4 regions of the Mixta calida genome follow, and region 1 is predicted to be linked to each of the others. Evidence: predicted binding sites of a transcription regulator. Region 1 holds the regulator's gene; each other region holds the start of a gene.
What was found. The regulator Fur, encoded in region 1, represses iron uptake genes when iron is present. The targets are predictions, from matches to a motif close to ATAATAATGAGAACNACTATCAA.

Region 1 (7,501 bases):
GGCAGCGACAGCGTGACCGTAAAGAGATGAATAAAGAGAGCGAACATTACGGTCAATATCAGCCCAATTTACATCACGCCACCGTTAACGGCAGCCTTGATTTTAATTCGGGTTACGCTGCCGATATTATTGGACTGGATCTCGCGCTGTTTGGCGCGATTGAAATGAGCAATAGCGGCCCGGCAACGCCGAATGAAATTGGCTTCAGCCGGGCAAAACATCGCTGGGAAGAAGAGTGGGGAGGCGATCGTAGCGGCGCCAGCCTGTATAAAGCCGCGCTGAAAATGAAGGCTGATGATTACTGGCTGCGGGCTGGCTATATTCAGCCGCAGGGACAGACGCTGTTCGCGCCGCACTGGAGTTTTCTGCCTGGCACCTATCGCGCGATAGAAGCCGGCGCAAGCAGCGATTTTACCGATGCGGGGAGGCTGGACATCTCCTGGATGTGGACCGATCGCTATAAAGCGCCCTGGTATCGTAATTTCTATACGTTTCGTAAAGCCGATGGAAAAACCGGCATCCCCTGGATGCAGGCGATCGGCGCCCGCTACGATTTTAAAAACCAACTGATCCTGGAAGCGTCATGGGGGCAGGCGGCGGATTATATGGACCAGTACTTTGCCAAAGCCTCCTGGAGCATGCCGCTGGGCGATCGCGCTCTACGCACCAGCTACCAGTTTTATGGCGCAAAAGATCACGAAAGCGGCGGTGCGGCAAACAGCAATGATGTTTATGACGGCCTGGCCTGGCTACAGGCGCTGACGTTTGGGTATGTCTGGGGCCTTTTGATTTACGCCTGGAAGGAACCTGGGTGAAGGCGGAAGGCAATCAGGGCTTTTTTCTGCAACGGATGACGCCTTCCTGGGCCAGTTCTAACGGGCGGCTTGATATCTGGTGGGATGCGCGTTCGGACTGGAACGCCAACGGTGAAAAAGCGCTGTTTGCTGGCGTCACGTACGACCTGGCGGGTTGGAATCTGCCCGGTTGGGCGATTGGCACATCGTATGCCTGGGGATGGGATGCGAAACCCAGCACCAGTCCGCAATGGGATCAAGGCCAACGGCTGCGTGAATCCGCCTGGAATCTTGATCTGCTCTACACCATCCAGCAGGGCAGGGCAAAGGACACCCTGTTTAAGCTGCACTTCACGCGTTACGACAATCACAGCGATATCGCCAGCTATGGCGGCGGGTTCGGCAATATTTTCCAGGATGAAAAAGATGTGAAGTTTATGATTATCGCGCCCTTCACCCTTTTTAAACAGAGCGGGCGGTAGACGCCGCCTTAACAAACGGCTGTATCGGTAATCGCCTGAGGCTGTTCGGAAGCCCACGCGACAGGGAAGCATAAGGGGAAAAAATGAAATGTCTCACGTTGTCAGCATTAATCATCGCCGCACTGGCGGGATGCAGCTCGTCCGGCATGCAGGCGCAGCGGGTTGTGGATCAGATAAGCCAGTTCGACGTGCGTTATCAGGTCACGGATAATCTGGCTAACCAGCATGGCGTCGACTGCGCTGCGCTGGGGGCGGACTGGGCCGCCTGTAATCGGGCGACGATCACGCTGACCAATAATGGCCCTGCGCTGAAAAGCCGCAGCTGGGCTATTTATATGAGCCATGTCCATGCGACGCTGAAAGTGGAAAGCGACAAGTTTAAGCTGACCCATTTGGTGGGCGATCTGGTGAAGCTGGAGCCGACGGAGAAATTCACCGGACTGGCGGCGGGCGAATCGGTGGATATTCCGCTTATCAATGAGTACTGGCAGCTGTTTATTACCGACGTCATGCCGCGCTGGTACGTGACGGCGGATAATGCTGAGCCGCGCATTATCGCCAGTACCGATACCGAAGATCTGACGCAGTTCGTTGCGCCAGTCGGCCCCCACTGGAAGCGCATCGCTGACGATAAAAACCTGTTAATGCAGCCTGCCAGCCGCTTTGTTAAAAATGGCGATATTCATCGGCTCCCCGCCGCCGCGCTGCGCGGGCAAATCACGCCGACGCCGTTAAGCCTGACGGTTCATCAGGCCGATCTCGACCTCAGCGGCGGGATCGCGTTTGATCTTGCTGCGCTGCCTGCGGATCAGGCGGCGGCAGTGCGCAACCGCTTCGCCTTGATGAACGTCAACGCCAGCAAGCGGGGCGTGCCGCTGACGACGCGTATCGACGCTGCCCAGTTCGCCAATGCCGGGGCGGTAAGCGGGGCGTATCGTCTGCGCATTACGCCGCAGGAAATCGCGGTTACCGGCTATGATCGGGCAGGGCTGTTTTACGGTTTGATGTCGGTAATCTCTCTTCTGCCAGCCGGAGGCAAGCCGGTTGTCGCCACGCTTGATGCCTGGGACGCGCCACGCTTTGCTTATCGTGGCGCTTTTCTGGACGTGGCGCGCAACTTTCACAGCAAACAGGCGATCGTGCGTCTGCTGGATCAGATGGCCGCCTGGAAACTGAATAAATTCCATTTCCATCTCAGCGATGATGAGGGCTGGCGCATTGAAATCCCCGGTCTGCCTGAATTGACGGAAATCGGCGCGCGTCGCTGTCACGATCTCAGCGAGCAGCGCTGCCTGTTGCCGCAGCTGGGGTCCGGCCCTTTCAGCAATAATAACGGCAGCGGCTTCCTGAGCCGAAGCGATTATATCGATATCATTAAATACGCCCGGGCGCGACATATTGAGGTCATCCCGGAGTTCGATATGCCCGCGCACGCACGTGCGGCGGTTATCGCTATGGAAGCGCGCTATCAGAGACTGATGCGGCAAGGAAAGGAGCAACAGGCGAACGAATATCGTCTGCTTGATCCATCGGACAGCTCTAATACCACCTCCGTACAGCTATACGATCGCACCAGCTATCTCAATCCCTGTATGCCGTCCAGCCTGCGATTTGTCGATAAAGTGATCGCTGAAGTGCAGGCGATGCACCAGGCGGCGGGACAGCCGTTAACAACCTGGCACTTTGGCGGCGACGAGGCGAAAAACATTCGATTTGGCGCGGGCTACAGCGACATAAAACAGCCGAAGCCGGGCACCGGCGTTATCGATCAAAGCAAAGAGAACCGCCCGTGGGAAAAATCATCCGTCTGCCAGACGATGATCGCCGCAGGAAAAATGAAAGATTTGGATCATCTGCCCAGCGACTTTGCGCTGGCCGTCAGCCGCCAGCTGCGGTCACACGGCATTCAACGTATGCAGGCCTGGCAGGATGGCTTGAAACATGCGGACAATGCCGCAGCGTTCGCCACGCCGCAGGTCGCGGTAAACTTCTGGGATACGCTCTACTGGGGCGGGTTCGACAGCGCTAATGACTGGGCGAACAAGGGCTATGATGTGATTATCTCCAGTCCCGACTATGTCTATATGGACTTTCCGTATGAAGTGAACCCGCAAGAGCGCGGTTATTACTGGGGCACCCGTTTTAGCGATGAACGTAAAATGTTCAGCTTTGCGCCAAATAACCTGCCGCAGAATGCGGAGACCTCTGTCGATCGCGACGGTAAACCTTTCAGCGCCCGCTCTGACAAGCCCTGGCCCGGCGCCTGGGGCCTGTCGGCTCAGCTGTGGAGCGAAACCGTACGCACCGATGAGCAGATGGAATATATGATTTTCCCACGCCTGTTCGCCGTCGCCGAACGCGCATGGCATCGTGCCGAATGGGAGCAGGAATATCAGCCGGGACGGGAATATGTCGGCGGCGTAACGCAGCGGGTCGATCGCGCCGCGCTCAACCGCGACTGGCAGCGTTTCGCCAACCTGTTAGGACAACGCGAACTGGCGAAGCTGGACAGAGCGGGCATCGCCTGGCGTCTGCCGGTGCCGGGCGCGCGCATTCATAACGGTTTTCTGGAAGCGAATATCGCATTGCCGGGCCTGGCTATCGACTACTCGCTGGACGGCGGACAAAGCTGGCTGCGCTATGATGAAGACAATAAACCCGAATTGAAGCGGGCAGGAGGGTAGAGGTGCGCAGCGTCAGCCCGGATGGGCAGCGCGTCAGCCGCAGCGAAGCGCTTTAAGCCTGCGTTGTGGTAAACGGCTTGTGGGCCAAAGCACCATCCCAGCCATAAAAAAAACCGGCGCGTCGGCGCCGGTTTTTCATTACTGCATAGCACAATTGATTATTTATCGTGTAAAGAGTCGTCTTCGCGACAGTCGCCCAGCGCGCAATGACCATACAGATAGAGGCTGTGGTTGGTCAGTTTGATGCCGTGACGCGTGGCGATTTCACGCTGGCGGGCTTCAATGGATTCATCGCTAAACTCAATGACTTTGCCGCAGTCCAGGCAGATCAGATGATCGTGGTGATGCTGCTGAGTCAGTTCGAAAACGGACTTGCCGCCTTCAAAATTATGACGCGTGACGATACCGGCATCATCAAACTGGTTCAGCACGCGATATACCGTCGCCAGCCCAATTTCTTCACCCATATCAATCAGGCGCTTGTACAAATCTTCCGCACTGACGTGATGGCACTCAGGTTCCTGAAGCACTTCCAGGATTTTTAGTCGCGGAAGCGTAACCTTCAGGCCGGCCTTCTTTAATGCGGTGTTATTGTCAGTCATGCGGATATTGTCCTGTTACTTTGCTAGTCACAATGTGGCTGAACAGCCATGAACATCGGTCGACGCTAAGTTAATAGCGTCTCATTATAGAACTGATGCTTCGAAATGAAAACCGTAAGGGGATGCGTGAAGTCGCAAGTGGAAGTATGAAAAGATCGCTACGTCCGGCGTTGTTCATGCTCATTAATGCTGCGTTTACATTTCGCTTAATCCTGCCGCTTTACAGCACGACGGCAGAAAAGCGTGTGACCGATACGGGTATTCTACCGACTCACTGGTAAAATTTTCAAACCCGTACCTATCATTCCTATAGGAAAAACCTGTTACGCAATGTGATACAGCACACAATAAGCCGTAAAATCAGGCTTCCAGAATTTCCTGCAGATGCAGTTCTTCATAAATCTGCTTCACCCACTTCTCGACGCGTTCGTTGGTCAGCTCAGGCTGACGGTCTTCATCGATCGCCAGGCCAAGGAAGTGCTTGTCGTCGGCCAGGCCTTTAGAGGCTTCGAAGTGGTAGCCTTCGGTCGGCCAGTGGCCAACAATCACCGCGCCGTTCGGCTCGATGATGTCACGAATGGTGCCCATCGCATCGCAGAAATATTCAGCGTAATCTTCCTGGTCGCCGCAGCCAAACAGCGCCACCAGCTTACCGTTGAAGTCGATCTCTTCCAGCGTCGGGAAGAAATCATCCCAGTCACACTGCGCTTCGCCGTAATACCAGGTTGGAATGCCTAACAGCAGGATATCAAACGCTTCCAGGTCTTCTTTACTGCTCTTGGCAATATCATGCACTTCGGCAACATCGCTACCGAGTTGTTTCTGGATCATCTTCGCAATGTTTTCTGTATTGCCGGTATCGCTGCCAAAGAAAATGCCTACGATTGCCATGAGTTTAATAACCTCTTGAAACTTAAATATATGGTAACTGCCCGTGGTATGCAGATTACGGCAATAATAGCAGAGACCGAATGGAGGCGGAACTCGTAAAGCCGCTGCATTTGTTCCTGAGTGCGCTTCTTCCAGCCGTTTAAAGCGCCTTTAACTGGGCGAGGATCATCTCTTCAATCAGCTCGCTTCGGCTTACGCCGCGCTCGGCGGCCATCGCGTTAAGCGCTTCCACCGCTTCGCTGTTCATCTTCAGTTCAACGCGCCGCAATCCGCGTACTTTGTCACGTTTCAACTGGTTGCGCTTGTTGATACGAAGTTGCTCATCACGCGACAGCGGACTGGTTTTCGGGCGTCCCGGGCGACGTTCATCTGCAAACAGATCGAGCGTGGTCCGGTCCGTATGTTCTTTTGCCATAGAATCGTGATACTGAATGGGCTGCGCGTTTGCGCCGCGCATGGTGACGTTTTGGGCCGGTTTGCCGCCGTTTTAGCAGCGGCAAAATTTTAGCGCGCCATCATACCCTGCGAAAAGTTTGAGAACAATCATTGTCGGCCTGTTAACGCTTTGCTTTTACAGCGCTAAAAAACGCCGCACCGCGCGCAATACTACATCGGGCTTTTCCGCATGCACCCAGTGCCCGGCGCCGGCGATGACATGCGCGCGCGCCTGCGGGAACTGCGCCAGCAGCGCATTGCGATGAATATCATCCAGATAGGGAGAAAGCCCCCGCGGATAAATAGCGCCGGGCCTGACCAGGAGGGCACCGTTTCCCAGCCGGAGATAGCCGAATAGTTAGCCCACAGGGCAGGAACATTGAAGCGCCATTCGCCTTCAAAGAACGACTTCAGCAGGAACTGGATGACGCCTTCTTCTGTAATGACCTCGCGCATCACTTCGGCCGCCGCGCTACGCTGCGTCACGCCTGCCGCCGTCACCGCGTTCACTGCGGCGAAAATCGCGTCGTGACGGCGGGTCTGATAATCCACCGGGGCGATATCGATCAGCACCAGCTGTTCGATGCGTTCGGGCGCCAGCGCCGTCATGGTCATGGCGATTTTGCCGCCCATGGAATGACCGATAACCGTCACCTTATCAATGTCGTGTCGATCGAGCGTTTCCAGCATATCCTGCGCCATCGCGCGGTAAGACATCTCTTCGCTGCGCGGCGACAGGCCGTGATTGCGCACATCAACCTGAATCAACGGCCGATCCGCCTTTAAGCCGCGCGCCAGCACGCCCAGATTATCCAGGCTGCCGAACAGGCCGTGAATCAACAGTACAGGGGTGGCGTCCGCGACGGACTGCTCAGTTTGCAGTCGAGTATTCAAATTCATGGCAAAGTTCTTACAGTTGAAAGGAAAGCTTAGGTTATCATGGTTTTCACTATCCCTGCCGATCGGTCAATGGTTGTTTGCCGGGGGGCTTTGCGGCATATTCTGACTTTTGCCTGCAAGCGCCAACGTCGCTACCGACCCGCAGGATTTAACTTTATAATCCTTATGTTAGAACGCCGACGCAGACTGTTTCGCTTTTTTTAGCGTCCGCTCGCCGCGCCGGGTTCTGCCACAAGCAATTACCGTACGGATGAAGATGAAAACGATTGAAGTCGACGAAGAGCTATACCGCTACATTGCCAGCCACACGCAGCATATCGGTGAAAGCGCCTCGGATATTTTACGGCGTATGTTGAAATTTACCGCCGGTCAGAGTGCTCCGGCAGCGGCAGCTGTCCCGTCTGCCGCCCCGGCTCCGGCAATGGCTGTCAGCGTCAGTCAGGAAAATGAAGCGAGCAAACCGGCTCCCCGTTCACAGGATCGGGTGCGCGCCGTGCGTGAGCTGCTACTCTCTGATGAGTACGCCGAGCAGAAAAAGGCGGTGAACCGTTTTATGCTGATTCTGTCGACACTCTATAATCTTGATCCCAACGCATTTGCGGAGGCCACTGCTTCGTTGCAGGGACGCACCCGCGTTTACTTTGCCGGCGACGAACACACACTGTTGCAGCATGGCACCCATACCAAGCCGAAGCATGTGCCCGGCACGCCGT
Region 2 (7,501 bases), 2.0 Mb from region 1:
CATTGTTGACAATTTTCAGATAGCCGACGTCAGAGCGCTCCTCTCTCTTTGCTGAAAATGCCGCCAGCAGGCCTGAAAAACGCGGCGAAGGGGTTATTGTCAGGAAAGAAGGTTTTGGCACTGGCGTAGTAACCGAAAACCATAAAAGTATATATTTCGAGGAAGCTGCCGCTGGTCACGCTACAGATGGATTTGGCTCCGTTGCGGGGCGGCTTTTATAAAGGTGTGGTGGATTGTAAACCGGCTTCCTTGTGTTTTTTCCCGTTTCGGCCCGACATAATATGAAGTGAACCTCTGTTTCGATTTACAAAAAGATTGGCTTAGTCGCCATTATTTAACAGAAGCGCGAACAACACATTCCTCACTGACAACATGCGCATTTACCGTACGATATTCATATTTGCTCATATTTATTCGCATTTTCCCTTTGTTAAATTTTCCTTTTACAACAATGGGTTGTTCTTTAACGTCTGTTACACGTCTCGACAAGCGCGCCGTTTCTCCTAGCCTTGATAGTGAATTTTCTTTGTGAAACCAGGAGGAAACATGGCAGACCAGAATAAAATGCAAAATCCTCTCACCCAGTATTACAACGGTGAATACCCGAAACAGCGTCAGCCCGCCCCCGGCATCCAACAGGATATGCAGCCCGTACCGGACTGCGGCGAGCAGAGCTATCGCGGCAGCCAGCGTCTGGCAGGCCGCAAAGCGCTGGTCACCGGCGCTGATTCCGGTATTGGCCGCGCCGCCGCTATCGCCTATGCCCGTGAAGGCGCCGACGTGGCGATTAACTATCTGCCCGCCGAGCAGCGCGACGCAGAGCAGGTAGCGGACTATATCCGTGAAGCGGGTCGCAAAGTGGTGCTGATTCCAGGCGATATCAGCGATGAGGCATTCAGCAAGCAGCTGGTAAAACAGGCGCACGAAGAGCTGGGCGGACTCGATATCCTGGCGCTAGTAGCGGGTAAACAGGTCGCGGTAGAAGATATCGCCGAGCTGACCACCGAACAGTTCCGTAAAACCTACGAAACCAATGTCTTCTCGCTGTTCTGGATCACGCAGGCGGCGATTCCGCTGCTGCCGGAAGGCGCGTCAATTATCACTACTTCCTCGATTCAGGCCTATCAGCCGAGCCCGCATCTGCTGGACTACGCCTCCACCAAAGCGGCGATTCTGGCCTATACCCGTGCGCTGGCCAAGCAGGTGGCGGAAAAAGGCATTCGCGTAAACAGCGTCGCGCCCGGCCCGATCTGGACCGCATTGCAGGTGGCAGGCGGCCAGCCGCAGGAGAAACTGCCGGAGTTTGGTAAACAAACCCCGATGAAGCGCGCCGGACAGCCAGCCGAGCTGGCAGGCGTATATGTCTATCTGGCGTCGCAGGAATCCAGCTATGTGACGGCAGAAGTGCATGGCGTCACCGGCGGCGAACATCTGGGCTAAGCCAGAAAGCCGGGGCCCTCTTGCCGCTGTGCACAGCGTGATAGCCGTTCCCTGCACAAAAACGGATAACCGGCAGCGATAAAAAAACCGGAGCAGAGGCTCCGGTTTTTTTATGCTTCAGCGCGCGCCGTGCGGCTATTTTTGCGCAGTTTCCATACCCATCAGGCCGATCTTGAGATAGCCTGCGCCGCGCAGGGCATCCATGGCGCTCATCAGCGTTTCATAATCCACCGACTTATCCGCCTGGAAGAAAATGGTGGTCTCTTTGTTGCCTTCCGTCTGCGCGTTCAGCACCTCAATCAGCTTCTCTTTCGAGACCGCTTCGTTGCCGACGTACATCTGCTTATCTTCTTTAATCGAGAGATAGACGGGCTTTTCAGGACGCGGCTGCGGCGCGCTGGTGGAGGCGGGAAGGTTGACCCGGACGTCCACCGTCGCCAGCGGCGCGGCCACCATGAAAATAATCAACAGCACCAACATTACGTCGATAAACGGCGTCACGTTGATTTCATGCATTTCGCCATTGCTGTCCAGATCGTCATTTAACCGCATCGCCATAACGCTTAACCTACCCGCAGTTTATGTGCATTCTGTACCGGCTGCGCGCCGTTGCCGCGCGCCAGATCGAGATCGCGGCTCTGCAACAGCAGCACCTGCGCGGCCACATCGCCCAGGCTCGCTTTGTAGTTGGCGATCATGCGGGCGAAGACGTTGTAGATCACTACCGCCGGAATCGCCGCCACCAGGCCGATGGCCGTCGCCAGCAGTGCTTCCGCAATGCCGGGTGCAACGACTGCGAGGTTAGTGGTTTGGGTTTTGGCGATGCCGATAAAGCTGTTCATGATGCCCCAGACGGTGCCGAACAGGCCGATAAAGGGCGCGACGGAGCCGATGGTAGCGAGGAAGCCGTTGCCGCGACCGGCGTGACGGCTGATGGCGGCGACACGGCGCTCCAGACGGAAGCCGGTGCGCTCTTTAATGCCTTCGTTATCTTCCGAACCGGCGGAAAGCGCCAGCTCGTTCTGCGCTTCCTGCAGCAGCTGCGTCGTCAGGCTGCGCGCGTGGAAGCCGTCGCTCAGCTCCGCCGCCTGGCGCAGCGAACGCGCTTCCGCCAGCGCCTGCTGTTCCTGTTTCAGACGCCGACGTGCCGAGGACAGTTCGGTAAACTTGCCGAAGAAGATGGCCCAGGTGACGACGGACGCCAGAAGCAGTCCAATCATTACCGCTTTTACCACGATGTCCGCATGTTCAAACATGCCCCAGACGGAGAGATCCGTCTGCATCAACTCACTGGTCACCACGCTATTTCTCCAACCTTAATGGAATTCATCAAAACAGGTCAGGATCATACCAAAACAGAGGTGAATTGATAGTAGTTCTCATTACTATTTACAAAGATTTCCCCGTCCTGCGCCGCTTATCGACAGGCAGGTAAGTAAATTGTGATCGGTTAGTTTTTAAACTGTGACGCTGCGTATAAATTTATTAAAACGTCGTTTTAATTTTGTGATGCAATTCATTCAATTTATGCGCGCTGATTTTCCGCCTGCGCAATTTATCTATAGTGAATCAGCCCTGCTGGCGCATACCTCTACCCTTCTACAACCAGTGACGGGGCATCTTTTAGGCGCAGGAGAACAATGATGAAAGTAAAAAAACTGTTGCTGGTGTTAGCGCTGGCTTCCACCGCGCTGTTCACCGCCACCGCCGCCTCGGCTAAGGTGCTGAAGGTCGCGGAAGTCCAGCCTGCCGGTTATCCCACCGTCGTCGCGCTTGAACATATGGGAGAAAAGCTGAAGCAGGCTACCGACGGTCGGCTTGAGCTGCGCGTCTACGCTGGCGGCACGTTAGGCGATGAAGAACAGACGTTGCAGCAGGTGCAGATCGGCGCAGTCGATATGATCCGCGTTTCGCTGGCGCCGGTGTCTACTCTCGCGCCGGAAACCAGCGTGCTGACGCTGCCCTATATCTTCCGTGACGAGGCGCATATGCACAGCGTGCTGGACGGCGAGATCGGCAAAGCGATCACCGATAAGTTCGATAACGATCCTAATACCCGCATGGTGTTTCTCGGCTGGACCGATGCGGGCGTACGCAACATGATCACCAAAAAGCCGGTGACGAAACCGGAAGATCTGAAAGGGATGAAGATTCGCGTACAGAACAGCGCCATCTCGCTGGCGACGCTGAAAGCGATGGGCGCCAACCCGGTGGCGATGGGCGTCAGCGAAGTGTTCAGCGCCATGCAGACCGGCGTCGTGGACGGCACAGAGAACAACCCGCCAACCTTTGTCGCCCATAACTATATGCCGGTGGCGAAGTATTACACCCTGACCGGCCACTTTATCCAGCCGGAGATGATCCTCTTCTCCAAACGTTCCTGGGATAAGCTTTCCGCCGAGGATCAGGCTTTGCTGCGCAAGTTGGGCAAAGAGGCACAGGAAGATGAGCGCAAGCTGTGGGCCGAATATAATCAGCAGTCGCTGGATAAAATGAAAGCCGGCGGCGTGACCTTCCAACAGATCGATCGCGACTACTTTGTCAAAGCCACCCAGCCGGTGCGCGATCAATACGGCAAGAACTATCAGGATCTGATGCAGCAAATCGCTGCGGTGAAATAACCTTTTCCCGCGCCGCGTCCTCTCGCGGCGCCGTTAACCAGGTAAAAAATCATGTCTGCCTATTCACGTCTGATGGATGCGGTCTATCTGCTCTGCATGACGATCGCCGCGATTGCGCTGTTGCTGATGGTCGCGGTGATCCCTGTCGGCATTTTTGCCCGCTATGTGCTTAACGATGCGCTCTCCTGGCCGGAGCCGGTTGCTATCGTCTGTATGATCATTTTCACCTTTATCGGCGCACCGGTCGGCTTTCGCGCCGGCACCCACATCTGCGTATCGATGGTTACCGATCGCCTGTCGCCGCGCGGGCAAAAAATCGCCGCGATTGCCAGCGATCTGCTGATGCTGGCGGCGTGCGTGATTATCTTCCAGGCGAGCTACGCGCTGTGCGAGGCGATGTGGCTTCAGCCGCAGGCGTCACTGCCGGCGGTGACCTTTGGTCAGATGTATTTGCCTATTCCGGTCGGCGCGCTGCTGACGATCCTGTTCGTGATTGAGCGCCTGCTGTGCGGCGATCAGTCTGCACGCCCGCTGGTCAGCCTCGGTGGCACCCACTGATTCGGAGCTTATGATGGACGCACTGATCTTAGTAGGCAGTATGATGGTTCTGTTGCTGATCGGCTTTCCGGTGGCTTTCGCCGTGGGCCTGAGCGCTTTTATCGGCGCCTGGTGGATCGATCTGCCGTTGGAAGCGGTGGTGATTCAAATCACTAACGGGGTAAATAAGTTTTCGCTGTTGACCATTCCCTTCTTTATTCTCGCGGGCGCAATTATGGCCGAAGGCGGCATCGCCCGACGGCTGGTCAATTTCGCCTATATCTTCGTCGGCTTTATTCGCGGCGGCCTGTCGCTGGTGAATATCGTCGCCTCGACTTTTTTCGGCGCCATCTCCGGCTCGTCGGTGGCGGATACCGCCTCTATCGGCTCGGTGATGATCCCGCAAATGGAGGAGAAAGGCTATCCGCGCGATTTCGCCGCCGCCGTCACCGCCAGCGGATCGGTGCAGGCGGTGCTGACGCCGCCCAGCCATAACTCGGTAATCTATTCGCTGGCCACCGGCGGCGTGGTGACGATTTCATCGCTGTTCGTCGCCGGTATTTTCCCCGGCCTGCTGCTTGGCCTCTGCCTGATGGTGATGTGTCTCGGCTTTGCGCGCAAACGCGGTTATCCGCGCGGCGAACGCATCCCCTTTCAGCAGGCGCTGAAGATCTTTTTCGACGCCTTCTGGGGGCTGTTCACCGTGGTGATTATCCTCGGCGGCATTCTCTCCGGTATTTTCACCGCCTCGGAATCGGCGGCGATCGCCTGTCTGTGGGCCTTCTTCGTCACCATGTTTATCTACCGCGACTTTAAGTGGAACCAGCTGCATATCCTGCTGTTTCGCACCATCAAGACCGTCACCATTGTGATGGTGCTGATCGCCTTCGCCTCCGGTTTCGGCGCGGTGATGACCTTTATGCAGCTGCCGCAGCTGATTACCGAGTTTTTCACCAGCGTGTCGGATAACAAGTATGTGATTCTGATGTGCATCAACGTCCTGCTGCTGGTGATCGGCACGCTGATGGATATGGCGCCGATTATCCTGATCCTGACGCCGGTGCTGTTGCCGGTCACCAATGCGCTGGGGGTCGATCCGGTGCATTTCGGCATGATCATGATGATCAACCTCGGCATCGGCCTGATTACGCCGCCGGTGGGATCGGTGCTGTTTGTCGCCAGCGCGGTGGGCAAACAGAAGATCGAACAGGTGGTGAAGGCGATGCTGCCGTTCTACTGTCTGCTGTTTGTGGTGCTGATGATGATTACCTATATACCAGCCATCTCTCTATGGCTGCCGCGCATGATGGGCGTCATGTAGCCTCGGCGACGACGGCGGCTATGCGCGCCTCCGTCGTCGCTTCCCCGCCACTGTCTGATAGTGACAAAACGGTCTCAACCCCCGCCGGTTAAACGTGGTAAGTTAGAGCATCACTACGGGTTAGCAGGACCGCTTGCAGCATGTCGAAAAAGAATATTGAAACCACACTCATCGCCGCCGGAAGAACCAAACGTTACACGCAGGGCGCCGTCAACAGCGTGATCCAGCGCGCCTCCTCCCTGGTTTTTGATACCGTCGCCGATAAGAAACGCGCCACCGCAGGCCGGGCGCAGGGCGAGCTTTTCTACGGCCGCCGCGGCACCCTGACCCACTTTTCACTACAGGACGCGATGTGCGAGCTGGAAGGCGGCGCGGGCTGCGCGCTCTATCCGTGCGGCGCGGCAGCGGTGTCCAACGCGATTCTGGCGTTTGTCGAAGCGGGCGACGAGGTGCTGATGGCCGGTTCGGTCTATGAGCCGACCCAGGATTTCTGCAATAAAATCCTCAGCAAGCTTAACGTCTCCACGCGCTATTTCGATCACACTCTCGGCGCGCAGATCGCCGATCTGGTGCGACCCAATACCAAAGTGGTGTTTCTCGAATCTCCCGCCTCGATCACGATGGAGGTACAGGATGTGCCGGCGATCGTGCAGGCGGTGCGCAGTAAGGCGCCTGACGCCATTATTATGTTGGACAATACCTGGGCCGCAGGCGTGCTGTTCCGCCCGCTGGATCACGGCGTGGATATTTCGATCCAGGCTGGCACCAAATATCTGGTAGGCCATTCCGATGCAATGATCGGCACCGCGGTGAGCAACGCGCGCTGCTGGGAACAGCTGCGTGAAAACTCCTATCTGATGGGGCAGATGGTGGACGCCGATACCGCCTACGTCACCAGCCGCGGCCTGCGTACGCTGGCGGTGCGTCTGCGTCAGCATGAAGAGAGCGCGCTGGCGGTGGCGAACTGGCTGGCGCAGCGTCCTGAGGTCGCGCGCGTCAATCATCCGGCGCTGGCGCAGTGTCCGGGCCATGAGGCGTGGCGACGCGATTTCAGCGGCAGCAGCGGACTCTTTTCCTTTGTGCTGGAACAAAAACTGAGCGATGAAAAGCTGGCACACTTTCTCGACGGCTTCCACCATTTCAGCATGGCCTACTCGTGGGGCGGCTTTGAATCGTTAATTCTGGCAAATCAGCCGGAGGAGCTGGCGGCGATCCGTCCGGTCAATGGCGTGGATTTTAGCGGCACGCTGGTGCGTCTGCATATTGGCCTGGAGCATGTCGACGATCTGATTGCCGACCTGGCCGCCGGTTTTGCGCGCATTGCTCAGGCATAAGCGGCGTAAAGCACGCTAATCTTAAACAAAAGCTTAACCGGTCGTCCTCTACGCTCGCCTCGACGGGAAGGGGACGGCCATTTGCAGTTACACTTAAACGATGACCACAGTCAACGAGGAAACAGATGGGTGTGATACATGAGATTGTTCAGGCGCTATGGCATCAGGATTTTGCCGCGCTGGCCAATCCAGACGTGGTTTGGATCGTTTATGGCATTATGTTTATTACGCTGTTCCTGGAGAACGGT
Region 3 (7,501 bases), 560 kb from region 1:
GCACCACCCCGTCAGTAGCTGAACAGGAGGGACAGGTGATAGAAACAGAAGCCACTGGAGCACCTCAAAAACACCATCATACACTAAATCAGTAAGTTGGCAGCATCACCTTCATCCTTTATTGAATACTTTTTGTTTAAAGCGGATAAACATTGCCGTTTAAGACGCTCCGCGATTTATTGACGAAAGGCGGAAACTTTCCAGGACGTAGCTTCTGTGGGGTAAGCAGAATGGCATGAAAGCAAGACCTGGACAAAAGTTCAGGTATAAACCCTAATCCAACTCACATTTCCCACCCTGACTACAAGCAAACTATTAAAATTCGTCTAATGTTTTTTGAAGGGTCAAACACTTACAGGCTATGTCTGGTCTGGACAAGGAGAATACTGATGACGAAAAAGGCCGCAACCACTCAATGGAAAGGCGCACTGGTACTGCCGATGCTGATCGCCGGCGCGCTGACAACGGGATCGTTTTATGTACAAGCAGCGGAAGAGCAGCACGCGCCGCAGCCGCCGGATGTACGCCTTGGGCCGCTTTATCATGCGGTGCAGTCGGCTAAGTTCTTCCCGGATCAGAAAACCTTTGCGGATGCGGTGCCGAAATTTAATCCGGCATCGATTCTTGCCGACTGGCAGATGCAGAAAAATCAGCGCAATTTTGATTTGCGCCGTTTTGTCGACAGTAATTTCACCCTGCCCGCCAAAGGCGAAGCTTACGTGCCGCCCGCTAATCAGAGCCTGCGCGAGCATATCGATGGCCTGTGGCCGGTGCTGACTCGCACTACCGATAAGGTAAACCAGTACGATTCGCTGCTGCCGCTGCCGAAACCCTACGTGGTGCCAGGCGGCCGCTTCCGTGAAGTCTATTACTGGGACAGTTACTTCACGATGCTGGGACTGGCGGAAAGCGGCCACTGGGATCGCGTGCGGGATATGGTGGATAACTTTGCTCACGAGCTGGACGTCTACGGGCATATCCCCAACGGCAACCGCAGCTATTACCTCAGCCGTTCGCAGCCGCCCTTCTTCAGCCTGATGGTCAATTTGCTGGCCCAGCATGAGGGAGAGAGCGTCTACAGCAAATACCTGCCGCAGTTGCAAAAAGAGTACAAATACTGGATGGCGGATGCGCAAAGTGTCGCATCCGGCAGCGCCAGCAAGCGCGTCGTTAAGCTGAAAGATGGCACGGTGCTGAACCGCTACTGGGATGCGCGCGACGTACCGCGCACCGAATCTTATATGGATGATATCGCCACGGCGGAAAAAGCGACCCAGCGCAATAAAGCGGATCTTTATCGCGACCTGCGCTCCGGCGCAGCGTCCGGCTGGGACTTCAGTTCACGTTGGTTCGACGATCCGAAAAATCTCTCTACGATCCGTACCACGGAAATCGTACCGGTGGATCTGAACGCCCTGCTGTTCCATCTGGAGAAAACCCTGGCGCACGCCAGCAAGGTGGCGCTCAATGATGAAGAGAGCCAACGCTACGAAGCGCTGGCGAAGAAACGTCAGGCAGCGATCAACCGTTATCTGTGGAATGAAAAAGGCGGCTGGTATGCGGATTATGACTGGAAACGCAACAGCGTACGCACGCAGCTGACGGCAGCCGCCCTCTTCCCGCTCTATATGAAGGCGGCAACCGACGATCGCGCGGCGAAAACCGCCGATGCGGTGGAAAAACAGCTGCTGAAAGCGGGCGGTCTGGTGACCACCACCGTGCATAACGGCCAGCAGTGGGATGCGCCGAACGGCTGGGCGCCGTTGCAGTGGGTGGCGGTCGAAGGGCTGAACAACTACGGCAAGCAGACGCTGGCGAAAGAGATCGGCATCCGCTTCCTGGATAACGTGCAGGCTACCTATGACCGCGAGCATAAGCTGGTGGAAAAATATGTGGTTGAAGGCAATCTGGGCGGCGGCGGCGGCGGCGAATATCCGTTACAGGATGGCTTCGGCTGGACCAACGGCGTCACCCTGAAGCTGATGGATATGTACTGTCCGAAAGGCGTGACCTGTAATAACGTCGGTGATTTGAAGAAAGCGCAGTAATGAATAACAGCCTGGCGACGTGGCCAGGCTGGCTTTCCCCCGTCTTAATCCTCTGAAACCACACCATTTATCTGGAAATAATCGGATAAATTACATCTTGAATCATCAAGAGAGAAAGATAATAATTCTCATTAGTTTTCGCAATTACATGAGATTAACCTCTCATTTACCTTTTCCGGCCGCGTGCTGTCGCCGAAGCGGCCTTTTCGCTCTGTTTAAGGGATATAAGATGGGAATGCCTTTCAACCTGAAACGTTCCGCGCTGCTCTGCTCGCTGGCGCTTGCCGTACCGGGTTTCGTTATTGCCGCCGATACGCTGGTGGTCACCGCGCAGCCAGCCGAAACCGCCGATTCGCCGACCTCTGGCTATACCGCCAAAACCAGCGCCGGCGCGACAAAAACCGATCGACCGTTGATTACCACCGGCCAGTCCGTTTCGGTGGTGACGCGGCAGCAGATCGAAGATCAGGGCGCGATGGATGTTAACCAGGCGCTGAACTACAGCTCCGGCGTCTTTACCAACTTCGCCGGCGCGGCCACACGCTACGACACGGTTTCGCTGCGCGGCTTCCACGGCGGCGACGTTGATAATACGTTCCTCGACGGTCTGCGTCTGATGACTGACGGCGGCAGTTATAATGCGTTGCAGGTCGATCCCTGGTTCCTTGAGCGTATCGACGTGATTAAAGGCCCCTCTTCCGCTCTGTATGGTCAGACGGTGCCCGGCGGCCTGGTGATGATGACCTCGAAACGGCCGCAGTTTCAGCAGGAAGGCCATTTCCGTCTGATGGCGGGCAATAACAACACCACCGGCGCCGCCTTCGACTACACCAACGCAATAAACGAACAGTGGGCGTTTCGTCTTACCGGCATCACCCGCCACAGCGATACCCAGTACGATCACACGCGTGAAGAACGTTACGCGATTTCGCCTTCCCTGCTCTGGCAGCCTGACAGCGACACCTCGCTGTTGCTGAAAGCGTATCTGCAAAAAGATCCGTCCGGCGGCTATCACGGCTCGGTGCCGGGCGAAGGCAGCATCACGGCGCACAATGGCCAAAAGCTCAGCAACGGTTTCTATGACGGTGAAAGCGCCATCGACCAGTTCAAGCGCCGCGAACAGATTTACAGCTACCAGTTCTCACATCGTTTTAACGACACCTGGGCTTTCCGCTCCAACGCCAGCTATACCCATTCCAACGTCGATCTGGATCAGGTTTATCAGATTGGCTGGCGCGGCGATAGCGACCTGCTGGATCGCTACTACTCCGGCGAGCGTTCTTCGCTGGACGCCTTTGCTATCGATAACCAACTGGAAGCTGATTTCACCACCGGCGAAGTGGAACATACGCTGGTGCTGGGCGCGGATTACCATCAGTATCGCGACAGCCTGTGGGACGCCAGCGCTTATGTCGATCCGCTGAACGCCCGCACTGGCGAAGGCGGCTCGCGCTTCTGGCAGCGGGCATGGGATCCTGCAAACCCTGACGCGGACCGCATCGCCGGCCTTTACGCTTATGAACAAACGCGCCGCTACCACCAGACGGGCGTCTATTTACAGGATGAAATGGCGTGGAATAAGTGGCATATGACCCTGTCGGGCCGCTACGATCGCCTGGTGGCGAAAAGCACCAACGACACCACCGACACCAGCCGCCGTCGCTCCGATGACCATATCAGCGGTCGCGCCTCGCTGCTCTACGCCTTCGATAACGGCGTGTCGCCTTACGTTAGCTACAGCCAGGCAGTCACCCCTTCGAGCCTGCCGGACGCGAACGGCGATCTGCTGAAGCCGACCACCGCCGAACAATATGAGGCAGGCGTGAAGTATCAGCCGACCGGCACCGCCGATATGTACTCCATCGCGGTTTACGATCTGACGCAGAAAGATGTCGGCAACCGTATTGTGAATACCTCTTATTATGAGCCTGCCGGTAAGGTGCATTCACGCGGGCTGGAGCTGGAAGCGCGTAATCAGATTACGCCGCGCTTCAGTACCATCGCCAACTATTCGGTGACGCGCGTGCGCATGAAAGATAGCGTTGACGGCAACGATGGACACACGCCGTACGTGACGCCGAATCAGATCGCTTCGCTATGGGGCAACTATAAGTTCGATTATGGCATTAGCGCCGGCGCAGGCGTGCGCTATATCGGCAAACAGTGGGCGGATAATGAAAATACCACTCGTCTGCCATCGACAACGCTGCTGGATGCCTCGGTGCGCGCCGACCTCGGCGTCTGGAATAACAAGCTGAAAGGCGCCTGGGTGCAGGTGAATGCCAATAACCTGACCGATCGCGATTATGTCGCCGCCTGTTACGGCACCGGCAACTGCTACTGGGGCGCAGAGCGTTCGGTTGTGGCGACCGTGGGCTACGATTTCTGATGCGCTAAAGATAAGAGAGGCATTCGCCTCCTTTATCTGGCGGCCATCTGTTTAGCTAAAGCCCGCGCGTGAGTCGCATAATAAAGGAGGCATTCGCCTCCTTTTTTATGAGTACGCTACCGGTATGTTCAGCCGCCCAGCGCGGCGGCGATAGTTTCCTGCCAGGGCGTTGTGGGGCGACCAATCAGCTGGCTCAGCGTGCGGCTTTCGTCAAACAGGCCGCCCTGCGCCGCGCCCGCGTCGGAATCGGCCAGCATCTCCGCCAGGCCCTGCGGCAGTCCCGCGCCGATCAGCAGTTCGGCAAACGCCTGCTGCGGCAGATTATGCCATGCGACCGGCACGCCGCTCTGACTGGCGATCTCCGCCGCGAATTCCGCCAGCGTGTAGCTGCTGTCGCCAGCCAGTTCATAAACCTTTTCCTGCGGCGTCGCCTGCGAGATAACTACCGCCGCCGCCTGCGCATAATCGCGCCGCGCCGCAGAGGAGATGCGCCCTTCCGCCGCCGCACCGGTAAAGGCGTTGAATTTCAGCGCGGCGGGAATGCTGGCCGCATAGTTTTCGGTGTACCAGCCGTTGCGCAGCAGCGCGAACGCCAGACCGGACTCGCGCAGCGCGGCTTCGGTTTGCAAATGTTCCTGCGCCAGACCCAGCGGAGAACGATCGGCGTGCAGCAGGCTGGTATAGGCGACAAAGCGCACAGCGTTTTTCTTCGCCGCATCAATCACCGCCTGATGCTGCGCCACCCTCTGCCCCACTTCGCTGGAGGAGATCAGCAGCAGGCGATCCACGCCCGCCAGCGCCTGCTCCAGCGCAGCGGAGTCGTTATAATCCGCCTGGCGCACGGTGACGCCTTTGGCCGCCAGATCGCGCGCACTCTCCGGGTTACGCACTATCGCCACGATCTTTTCAGCAGCGACGTCGTTTAACAGGCTTTCAATGGTCAAACGGCCAAGCTGGCCGGTCGCGCCGGTAATTGCAATCATCTTCTTTTCTCCCTTTCAATCTACGGTGGTAGAAAAGCAGCGTAAAAGATACACTTTCTAAAAGTAAGTACTTACAGGAATGTTAGCATGGAAAAAAATCACTTAGCCTTTACCGACGCGTCTCCGCTACGCGGCGAGCTGCTGAATCCTGACTGCCCTTCGCGCGAATTGCTGAAACGCATTACCAGCCGCTGGACGATGCTGGTGATGCTGGCGCTGCGCGATCAAACGCTGCGCTTTAGCGAGATTCGCCGCGCCATCGGCGGCGTCAGCGAACGGATGCTGGCGCAGACGCTGCGTTATATGGAGGAGGATGGCCTGCTGGTGAGAAAAGCGTATGACGTGGTGCCGCCGCATGTGGAATACCGCCTGACCCCGCTGGGCCGCGAGGCGAGCGAGCATGTGCTGGCGCTAACCGACTGGCTGGAACATCGCTTTCCGGCTATTCAGCAGCAGCGGCAAAAACCAGAACGGCGCACATAAAAAAGGAGGCCCGAAGCCTCCTTTTTATTATGCGCGATAATCAGTGACGCACTTTACGGTAGATAAACAGCACCACAATGGCGCCGATAACCGCGACCACAAAGCTGCCGAAGTTAAAGCCGTCAACTTTGCCAAAGCCGAACAGCGTACTGATCCAGCCGCCGACGACCGCACCGATAATGCCGAGGATAATCGTGATAATGAAACCACCACCATCTTTACCAGGCATGATCCATTTAGCGATGATACCGGCGATTAAACCAAAAATGATCCATGACAGAATTCCCATCTGTAGCTCCTTATTATTTACGGCTAATTAACATACCAACGATAAATCCCACTACGGCGCCGGCGCCAACGCCTGCCCAGGGGTTACTTCTCACATACGAACACGCCTGATGCGTTGCGTTGTTCATTCCACAGCAGAGACCGCTACCTGCTTCACGGGTGCGATCTTGCGCATATTCGAGGCTGTCGCGCGTATCTTTTTTCGAAAACATTACCTGCCCTCCTGAAACGTTAGCGGCCATCCTGCTCAACTCACTTCTGGCAACAAGTATAGGACAAATTTCTAACTCTGTGATTTCAGGCAAAACTTTCCAGAAAAAAATTACCGAAAAATATTACCGACGCCGTAAACCTCCCGGCGGCGCTGCCGATAATCCTGAGGTAACAGTAACTGTAACTTTTTTTGACAAGCGCTGGAGCAGTAAGTGAAAGACACCGACAATGAACAGTTTTACAAGCGCGGTACGCTGGCTGTGCTGGGCGTGTTGCGCGATATCGAGCGTGAAGATACGCCGGTAATGGTCGCCCACGCGCGTGGCCAGTTTATTAGCCGCGTGCTGTTTGTTGATAAAGAGCAGATGATTATCGATTATGGCAGCAACGATTACGACAACCAGGTAACGCTGGAGATGCGCGCGCTGACCGTAACGGCGGAAATGCGCGGCGCCAAAGTGGAATTTATCCTGCCGCAGCTGAACCCTACCCAGTTCGATGGCCTGCCCGCCTTCAGCGCTCCGCTGCCGTCGGAACTGTTACAGATCCAGCGGCGCGAATATTTCCGCATCAGCGCGCCGCTGGCGCCGGTTTTTTACTGTCACGCCACCTGGCCGGGCGGCGGCAGAGCGCGTTTCCGTTTACAGGATCTGTCGTTAGGCGGCGTGGGCGTGTTGGTGGAGAGCAAGCTGCCGGAAAACGTCGCCAGCGGCGATATCTGGCGTGGCCTGCGGCTGGATATGGGCGAATATGGCGAGATGCAGGTGGACGCCCAGCTGCTGCATGTGGGAACGCGCACCACCGTTAGCAGCAAGAATGAGACGATTCACACGCCGCGTCTGAGCTTCCGCTTCACCTCGCTTAGCGCCGTACAGGAGCGCCAGCTGCAACAGGTTATCTTCGCCCTTGAACGCGCGGCGCGCGAAAAAGCGATGCGCTTCCGTTAAACACGGCTTTCCATCGACCTGGCAAACGGCATAGCCCTGAGCCAGGCTTACAGTTGATTTTTTTGCCCGATCAACCGTAAGGAGATACTCCCTGATGGAGGACATACTTTCCGATCAGACGCTGTCGCTACTCACCAATCAGTCATTCTG
Region 4 (7,501 bases), 2.0 Mb from region 1:
GCTCCAGCCGCTGAAGATTCTGCGCGATCAGCCTTTCGTCGCCGTTGGTGCCGCTGCGATAAGGCCCGGCGATAAGGATCAGTTCCACATTCATAGCTGCCTCACATGATGCCGTTAAGGGCAAGATACTGTAATAACATGATGGTCTTGGCATCCACGATGTCGCCATCCCGGATCGCCTGCATCGCCGCCTGAAAGCTAACTTCCAACACCTCGATATCTTCGTCCTCCTCCTTTATCCCGCCGCCGTCTCCGGCGCGATCGCCTGCCTGATACTCCGCAATAAAGAAATAGAGCTTCTCCGTCACCGAGCCGGGACTCATAAAAGCCTCGAAAACTTTCTGCACCTGCCCGACGCTATAGCCGGTCTCCTCTTCTACCTCCGCCCTGATTCTTTGCTCAGGATCGAGGTTATCCAGCAGCCCCGCCGGCGCTTCCAACAGAAAGCCAGGATGCTCGTTCACGTAGAGCGGAAAGCGGAACTGGCGGGTAAGTATCACGCTCTGCTTTGCGCGGTTATAAAGCAGCAGCGTCGCGCCGTTGCCGCGATCGTAAACTTCGCGGCTCTGGCGCTGCCATTCCCCGTCCCGTCGCCGGAAATCAAACGTGTATTTCTTCAGTAAATACCAGTCGTCGGATAGCGTTTTGCTTTCTACAATTCGCACCTCCGCCTGTCTGTTGCCTGTCAGGTTACCCGTTTCTGCATGTTTTACTGGCATGGACGCACCTCCTTCGGTAATATGCGCACTATATCGTGCAAAAACATGCATACTCAAGAATTTTCGTGCAATTAAGAAGAAACCTATGCTGACCTCACAACGTAAACAACTCATCCTGCAAAAGCTCGCCGCCGACGGCCAGGTGCTGTCGAAAATGCTGAGCGAAGAATTCAACGTTTCCGAAGATACGATCCGTCGCGATCTGCGCGAGCTTTCCGCCGAAGGGTTGTTGCAACGGGTGCATGGCGGCGCGCTGCCGGCCTCCGCCGCCGCCGCCACCTTCTCCGAGCGGAAAAATCTGCGTCTGGACGCCAAGCGCGCCATTGCGAAAAGGGCCGCGGCGCTGATCGAGCCGGGTCAGGTGGTCATGATCGACGGCGGCACCACCACCGCCGAGCTGATTACCTTTTTGCCGCACAGCCTGCAAATTACCGTGGTGACGCACAGCCCCGGCATTGCGCTGGGCCTGGCGGATCACCCGCTGATCGACGTGATCATGATCGGTGGACGCCTGTTCAGGCATTCGCTGGTGGCGGTCGGCGCGGCGGCGATCGAAAACGTGGCTAACGTGCGGGCGGATATCTTTTTTATGGGCGTGACCGGCATTCACGCCGAGGCGGGATTAAGCACCGGCGACTATGAAGAATCCTGCATTAAACGGGCTTTTGCCGGCAAGGCGGCGGAAACCGTGGTCATGGCCTCGCCGGAGAAGCTCAATACCGCCTCGGCCTGGGTTATCGGCGATCTGGCGCTGATCAATACAATGATTGTGGAAAGCGATACCGATGAACATCTGCTGACGCCCTTTATCGAGAAAGGGGTCACGGTAATTAAAGCGTGACGCGCTGCGGCCGAATGGCGGCAGCCGCCCGATGTTAATGCGTCAGCGCAAAAGCGCGGACGAACGTGACCTGGTTAATGCGCGCGACTGCGTCCGGCGCGTTTTTTGCCGTTGTCGGCGCGCTTCGCGGCGTCAATCGCCGATCGTATCCACTCCGCCAGCGCCTCCTGGTCTTCCAGCAGCGCGTCGGGCAGGGTGTAAAAAGACAGCTCAACCGATTTGACCGCGCCATCCGCGCCGCGCCGGGCGTAGGTGAAGGGTTCGCAGCCAGCGGCGATAAAGCGGCTGCGGTTATGCGCATCGGTTTTGAGAAACACCACGCCCGCCGGGTCAATCAGCAGCACCATCAGGCCGTCATAAAACAGCGCGGTGCAGCCAAACATGCGGCGGACGGCGAAGCGCCCCAGCGGGGCGATCTGATCAAGAATAAACTGTGTGGTTTCATCATAAACGGGCATCGCTTCCTCCTGCGCTTGCGCAACGACCGCCAACGTGCCGGTCGTTGCGCTTTAGCGCCAGTGTAGCCCGTTATTCATCAGAAGCTATAGTTCGCCGTAACGGTCACATTGCGCGGCGCGCCGTAGACCACATACTGACTGACGCTGGTGTCATATTTCTTATCAAGCAAGTTGTTGAGGTTCGCCTGCACCGACAGCTGCCTGGTCACCTGATAACGGCCAAACAGATTAACCAGCGCATAGCTGCCCTGCCCGGCATGCCAGGTGCCGTTGCCTTCCGGCGCGCTGACATTCTGCCAAACCTTGTTCTGCCAGTTCACCCCGCCGCCGACGGTGAGGTCGCGCAGCGCGGGCGGCGTCCAGGCGGCGAACAGCTTGACGCTGGTGCGCGGCTGGGTGGGGTTGATCGCATTGCCGTCGCCATCTTCCGCCACGTAGCGCGTAGCGCCGAGCGTCATTTGCAGGTCGTCGGTTACCGCGCCGTTGATCTCAAACTCCACCCCTTTGCTCACCGTGCCATGCGTGGCGAAGTAAGCGTATTCCTGGGTACCGGGAATAAGGAGGCTGGTGCTTTGTCCCACATTGTCCTGCTCAATGCGGAACACCGACATGGACGTGGTAACGCGGCTGTTCAGCCAGTCCGCCTTCACGCCCGCCTCGTAGTTTTTACCGGTGACCGGCGCAAGGTAGCTGCCGTTGATATCGCGATAAGTCTGCGGATTGAAGATCGAGGTGTAGCTGGCGTAGGCGGACCAGGCGTCATTGATGTCGTAAATCAGCCCGGCGTAAGGCGTAATGCGGTTCTTCTCCACATTCTGCGTCAGCGTGCTGGCGCTCCACTGGGTGTAGCGGGCGCCAAGAATCAGATGCAGCGGATCGGCCAGCGAAACACGCGTCGCGGTATAGGCCGATTTCTGGTGGATGGTGTCTTCCTGCGCCAGGCTCAGCGGCCCCCAGGCGGTTTCCGGGAAGCTGCCGTTCCAGTTATTGAAATTGCCCACCTCGTCCGCCGACAGGTTGGCGAAGGTGCTCATATAGAGGTTGTGCTGACGGCTGTAGCTGACGCCCGTCATCAGCTCATGCTGACGACCAAAGAGTTCGTAAGGGCCGCTGGCGAAGGCGTCAAGGGCGTGCACTTTACGCTTGCCGGTGTTGTAGCCGGTGCCGCCAACTACCGGATAGTTGGGATAAGCACTGACGCCGATGCCGCTGTTTTTATCGAAGAAGCCGTCGATATAGAGCATCTTGCTGTCGAGTTCGGTTTCGGTGTGGGTGCCGTTCAGAGTGAACTGCCAGCCGCTGTCGAAACGCTGCGTCAGGGTGGCGAAGACTTTTCTCGACTGCTTATCGCTCCGGGCCCAGTCTGGCGCGGTACTGTCGCTGCGATCGTAGTCGGTTTTACTGTGGTCAGTGTACCAGCGCGGCAGGCCGCCCCACGGCGGGCTGTCGGCGTTGGTTTCCTGATAGTCGTAGCCGACGGACAGAGTGGTGGAGTCAGTGAGATCGGCATCCACCACGCCGTAGATGAATTTCTTATTGGCGCTGTAGCGATCGATATAGCTGTCATTATCCTGGTAGCCGGCGATCAGGCGTCCGCGCACGTTGCCGGAATCGGTCAGCGGCGCCGAGAGATCGAGAACGTAACGCTGCTTGTCCCAGCTGCCGTAGCTGGCGGAGACATTGCCGACAAATTCGCGGCTGTCGGCGTGCTTGCGCACCATGTTAATCGCCGCCGATGGGTTGCCCGTGCCGGTCATCAACCCGGTCGCGCCGCGCACCACTTCGATGCGATCGTAAATGGACGTATCGGCCGCGGAGTCGCCGAGGTTCCAGCGTTCCTCAAACACGGTGGGAATGCCGTCCACCATGTAGTTATCAATCATAAAACCGCGCGAATAGAAGGTGCTACGGTCGAAATCCGCCACGCTTTCGCTCACGCCGGTGGTGTTCTTCAGCACATCGCCCAGCGTTTGCAGCTGCTGATCCTGCATGCGCTGCTTGCTGATGATACTGACGGACTGCGGAATTTCGCGTGCGGTTAAGGTCATTTTGGCGCCCGCCTGGGTAACCGGCACGCTGTAGTCGCTCGCCTGGGTATTGTCGGCGCTGTCGCCTGACGCTTCCACCACCAGCGTTTCCTCTTTCGCCGCCTCAGCGGCAACGGCGGCTGGCGCATGCAGTGCAATGGCCACCAGCGCGGCAAGCGGCGTTAAAAGCAGAGCGGTCTGTTTCCCTGCTGCGGAGCCGGCAACGCGCCCTTCCCTGATACTGTTAGAAAAAACCATTTTTTCACCTTCGCGAGATTTTATTATTGTCTGCTGCGAGACGCGTTCCGCTTCCAACAGGAGAGGCGTTCATCCTTCGCGCATCTATCCCTGAGCCAACAGCCACTGCTGGCATAGTAAAAGTCTCTGAAACGGCGGTAATGAACGACAGCGCAAGCAGCTTACCGTTAGTATTGCGAATGAGAACTTTAATCATTTCCATTCATAGTGTAAATGAATATTAATGGCGGTTTAGCAAACGATCGCACAGGAGTATTCGCGCTATTGAACGCAGCGGTATGACAGAAATGAAATCTGGAGGACTGCTAAAAGACGCAGCGGTATCTTGACCGATGCGAGAAGAAAACAGGATGCACGGTCTCGCTTCTGCTTTTGACTTTTTGTGTGTTGTAACTAATAGCGGAATCCGAGATGCAGCGAGACCAATACGCGGCGTGGCTTGCATAAAAGCCCGACAGCGCTGCCGGGCTCTTATGCGACAAAATAAGATGATGAGGAAAAATCAGTCTCAAGCCGATGTCAGGCCGGACGCAGACGGGCGGTTAAGCCGCGCAGGAAATAGCGCAGGAACTGATCGCCGCACTCGCGGTAGTTTTTATGCTCCGGCGCACGCATCATGGCGGTGATTTCCGACATGGAGATGCGGAACTGCTGAGCGGTGAGAATATCGAGAATATCGTCAGTTTTTAACGCAAAGGCGACGCGCAGCTTTTTAAGGATAATATTGTTGTTGATGCGACGCTCCACCTTCAGCGGCGGCATGCTCTCATCTTTACCGCGTTTGTGGTAAATCAGGCCGTTTAAAAAGCAGCTCATCACCACGTCCGGGCAGGGGGCGAAGCCCTCTTCCTCTTCTTTCAGCACGTAGCTGGCCACCTGCTCCGCCGACACCGCGGTATCGGCCAGCGCCAGGATCGCGACCATCTCGTTATTGTTCAGCTTCAGCATGTAGCGCAGGCTACGCAGCACATCGTTATTCATCATCGCGATCTTCCTCGCCCTTCCGGTATTCAAAGCGGGCAGTATAGCGATCTCTGCGCTGATGACGAGCAAAACTACGCGCTTTTCAGCCCCAGCGCCTCTTTCAGGCTTTTCAGATAACGGCGGCTGACCGGCACCTTCTGCCCGCTGCGCAGCAGCAGCTCCGCCTGACCGTTTTCCAGTAAGCGGATCTCTCTCAGGTGTGCCATATTCACCAGATATTGCCGGTGACAGCGCATCAGCGGCGTACGGCACGCCAGCGTACGCAGCGTCAGTTCGGTGAACCCTTCGGTGCCGTCGATGCTGGTGACGAAAACGCCGCTGAGCCGACTGCTGACGCAGGCCACCTCCGCCATCGGCAGCAGCCAGATGCGGCTGTGGCCGCAGCACGGAATAAACTTCAGCGCCTGCTGGTTTTCCGGCAGCAGCGCAACATTCTGTTCGCCGCGTTCGTGACGCAGCCGCGCCAGCGTTTTCGCCAGGCGCCCCGTCTCTACCGGCTTCAGCAGGTAGTCGAAGGCGTGCTCCTCGAACGCGCGCACCGCATACTCATCGAAGGCGGTGAGAAACACGATATGGAGACGCTGCTCCACATCCAGCATGCCCGCCATCTCCAGGCCAGAAATGCGCGGCATCTGAATATCCAGAAACAGCACGTCGGGGCGCAGTCGGTGAACCGCGCCGATCGCCTCAACCGCATTGGCGCACTCGCCGACAATGGCGATATCCTCTTCCTGTTCCAGCAGCACGCGCAGGTTTTCCCGCGCCAGCGGCTCATCATCCACAATCAGCACCGTTAACACAGCTTCTCCTCCAGCGGCAGACGCAGGGTTACGCAGGTGAACCGCTCCGGCTCGCAGCGGACGCTGATGCCGCAGTCGTCACCGAAGCGGGCGCGCAGGCGCTTGTCCACCAGGCCCATGCCCAGCCCGCCCGCGCAGCTTTTCTCCTGGTAAAGCCCGGCGTTATCTTTAATCTCCAGCACCAGCCGATCCTGCTGGCGCGACGCGCTAAGCCAAATTTCGCCGACGCCCAGCAGCTGCGAGGTGCCGTGCTTAATGGCGTTCTCCACAATCGGTTGCAGCGTAAAGGCGGGCAGCCGCGCCTGCGCCAGCGCATCCGGCACGCTGAGCGTGACTTGCAGACGCGCCTGAAAGCGCGCCTGCTCAATTTGCAGATAGGCGTTCACATGCTCAATCTCATCGGCGAGGGTCACCACCTCGTTGGGCCGCTTGAGGTTTTTACGGAAAAAGGTGGAGAGATACTGCACCAGCTGTCCGGCCTGTTCGCTGTCGCGTCGGATCACCGCCATCAGCGTATTGAGCGCGTTAAACAGGAAATGCGGGTTAACCTGCGCATGCAGCAGCTTAATCTCCGACTGGGTCAGCAGCGCCTTTTGCCGTTCATACTGCCCCGCCAGAATCTGGGCGGAGAGCAGTTGCGCGATGCCTTCGCCCAGCGTGCGGTTAATCGAGCTGAACAGCCGGTTTTTCGCCTCGTAAAGTTTAATAGTGCCAATCACGCGCTGGTTTTCGCCCCGTAGCGGAATGATTAACGTCGATCCCAGTTTGCACTGCGGATGCAGCGAACAGCGGTAAGGTACTTCGTTGCCGTCGGCGTAAACCACCTCGCCCTGTTCAATGGCGCGGCGCGTCCAGACGGAAGAGATCGGCCGTCCCGGCAGATGATGATCGCCGCCGATGCCGGTAAAGGCCAATAGCTGCTCGCGATCGGTAATCGCCACCGCGCCGATATCCAACTCGCGGTAAAGTACCTGCGCCACCTTCATGCTGTTCTCCTGGTTAAAGCCCTGACGCAGAATCCCCTCGGTAGAGGCGGCCACCTTCAGCGCGGTAGCGGAAAAGGCGGAGCTGTACTTTTCCAGCATTGCGCGCTTATCCAGCAGGATGCGCATAAAGAGAGCGGCGCCGACGGTATTGGTGACCATCATCGGCGCCGCGATGCTGGAGACCAGCTTCAGCGCCTCATCGTAAGGCCGCGCCAGCAGCAAAATGATCGCCATCTGGATGATTTCCGCCGCCAGCGTCACCATCGCCGCGGTCAGCGGATGGAAAACCTGATGGCTGCGGCCGCGCTGGATCAGCAGGCGGTGCGCCAGGCCGCCCAGCAGCCCTTCGACAATGGTGGAAACCATGCAGCTGACGGCGGTCATGCCGCCCAGCGAATAGCGGTGCAGTCCGCCGGTCAAGCCCACGA

Region 2: the regulator Fur is predicted to act here: its motif matches at 2,807-2,829, upstream of exbB (tol-pal system-associated acyl-CoA thioesterase).
Region 3: the regulator Fur is predicted to act here: its motif matches at 2,164-2,186, upstream of C2E16_RS09130 (TonB-dependent siderophore receptor).
Region 4: the regulator Fur is predicted to act here: its motif matches at 4,477-4,499, upstream of fhuE (ferric-rhodotorulic acid/ferric-coprogen receptor FhuE).

The regions. Positions count from the first base shown of each region.
Region 1 covers NZ_CP026378.1:1,357,724-1,365,224, forward strand. The annotation lists partial or broken gene chiP (chitoporin ChiP) at 1-1,276, shown strand, start outside; partial or broken gene C2E16_RS06415 (beta-N-acetylhexosaminidase) at 1,360-4,016, shown strand; gene fur (ferric iron uptake transcriptional regulator) at 4,119-4,562, opposite strand; gene fldA (flavodoxin FldA) at 4,923-5,453, opposite strand; gene ybfE (LexA regulated protein) at 5,593-5,868, opposite strand; partial or broken gene ybfF (esterase) at 6,025-6,788, opposite strand; gene seqA (replication initiation negative regulator SeqA) at 7,045-7,501, shown strand, end outside.
Region 2 covers NZ_CP026378.1:3,710,452-3,717,952, forward strand. The annotation lists gene C2E16_RS17685 (SDR family oxidoreductase) at 547-1,440, shown strand; gene exbD (TonB system transport protein ExbD) at 1,576-1,998, opposite strand; gene exbB (tol-pal system-associated acyl-CoA thioesterase) at 2,004-2,738, opposite strand; gene C2E16_RS20640 (hypothetical protein) at 2,905-3,084, shown strand; gene C2E16_RS17700 (TRAP transporter substrate-binding protein) at 3,084-4,061, shown strand; gene C2E16_RS17705 (TRAP transporter small permease) at 4,113-4,619, shown strand; gene C2E16_RS17710 (TRAP transporter large permease) at 4,633-5,919, shown strand; gene metC (cystathionine beta-lyase) at 6,060-7,253, shown strand; gene C2E16_RS17720 (DedA family protein) at 7,379-7,501, shown strand, end outside.
Region 3 covers NZ_CP026378.1:1,921,399-1,928,899, reverse strand. The annotation lists one part of gene C2E16_RS09145 (IS1-like element IS1A family transposase) at 1-55, opposite strand, end outside; gene treA (alpha,alpha-trehalase TreA) at 390-2,048, shown strand; gene C2E16_RS09130 (TonB-dependent siderophore receptor) at 2,278-4,437, shown strand; gene C2E16_RS09125 (SDR family oxidoreductase) at 4,566-5,420, opposite strand; gene C2E16_RS09120 (winged helix-turn-helix transcriptional regulator) at 5,508-5,903, shown strand; gene C2E16_RS09115 (GlsB/YeaQ/YmgE family stress response membrane protein) at 5,944-6,192, opposite strand; gene C2E16_RS09110 (glycine zipper domain-containing protein) at 6,206-6,403, opposite strand; gene C2E16_RS20810 (hypothetical protein) at 6,483-6,620, shown strand; gene C2E16_RS09105 (flagellar brake protein) at 6,617-7,351, shown strand; gene C2E16_RS09100 (mechanosensitive ion channel family protein) at 7,446-7,501, shown strand, end outside.
Region 4 covers NZ_CP026378.1:3,392,054-3,399,554, forward strand. The annotation lists gene C2E16_RS16200 (DUF4406 domain-containing protein) at 1-94, opposite strand, end outside; gene C2E16_RS16205 (NUDIX domain-containing protein) at 102-719, opposite strand; gene C2E16_RS16210 (DeoR/GlpR family DNA-binding transcription regulator) at 805-1,560, shown strand; gene C2E16_RS16215 (TfoX/Sxy family protein) at 1,635-2,018, opposite strand; gene fhuE (ferric-rhodotorulic acid/ferric-coprogen receptor FhuE) at 2,096-4,303, opposite strand; gene C2E16_RS16225 (YehS family protein) at 4,823-5,287, opposite strand; gene btsR (two-component system response regulator BtsR) at 5,359-6,087, opposite strand; gene C2E16_RS16235 (sensor histidine kinase) at 6,081-7,501, opposite strand, start outside.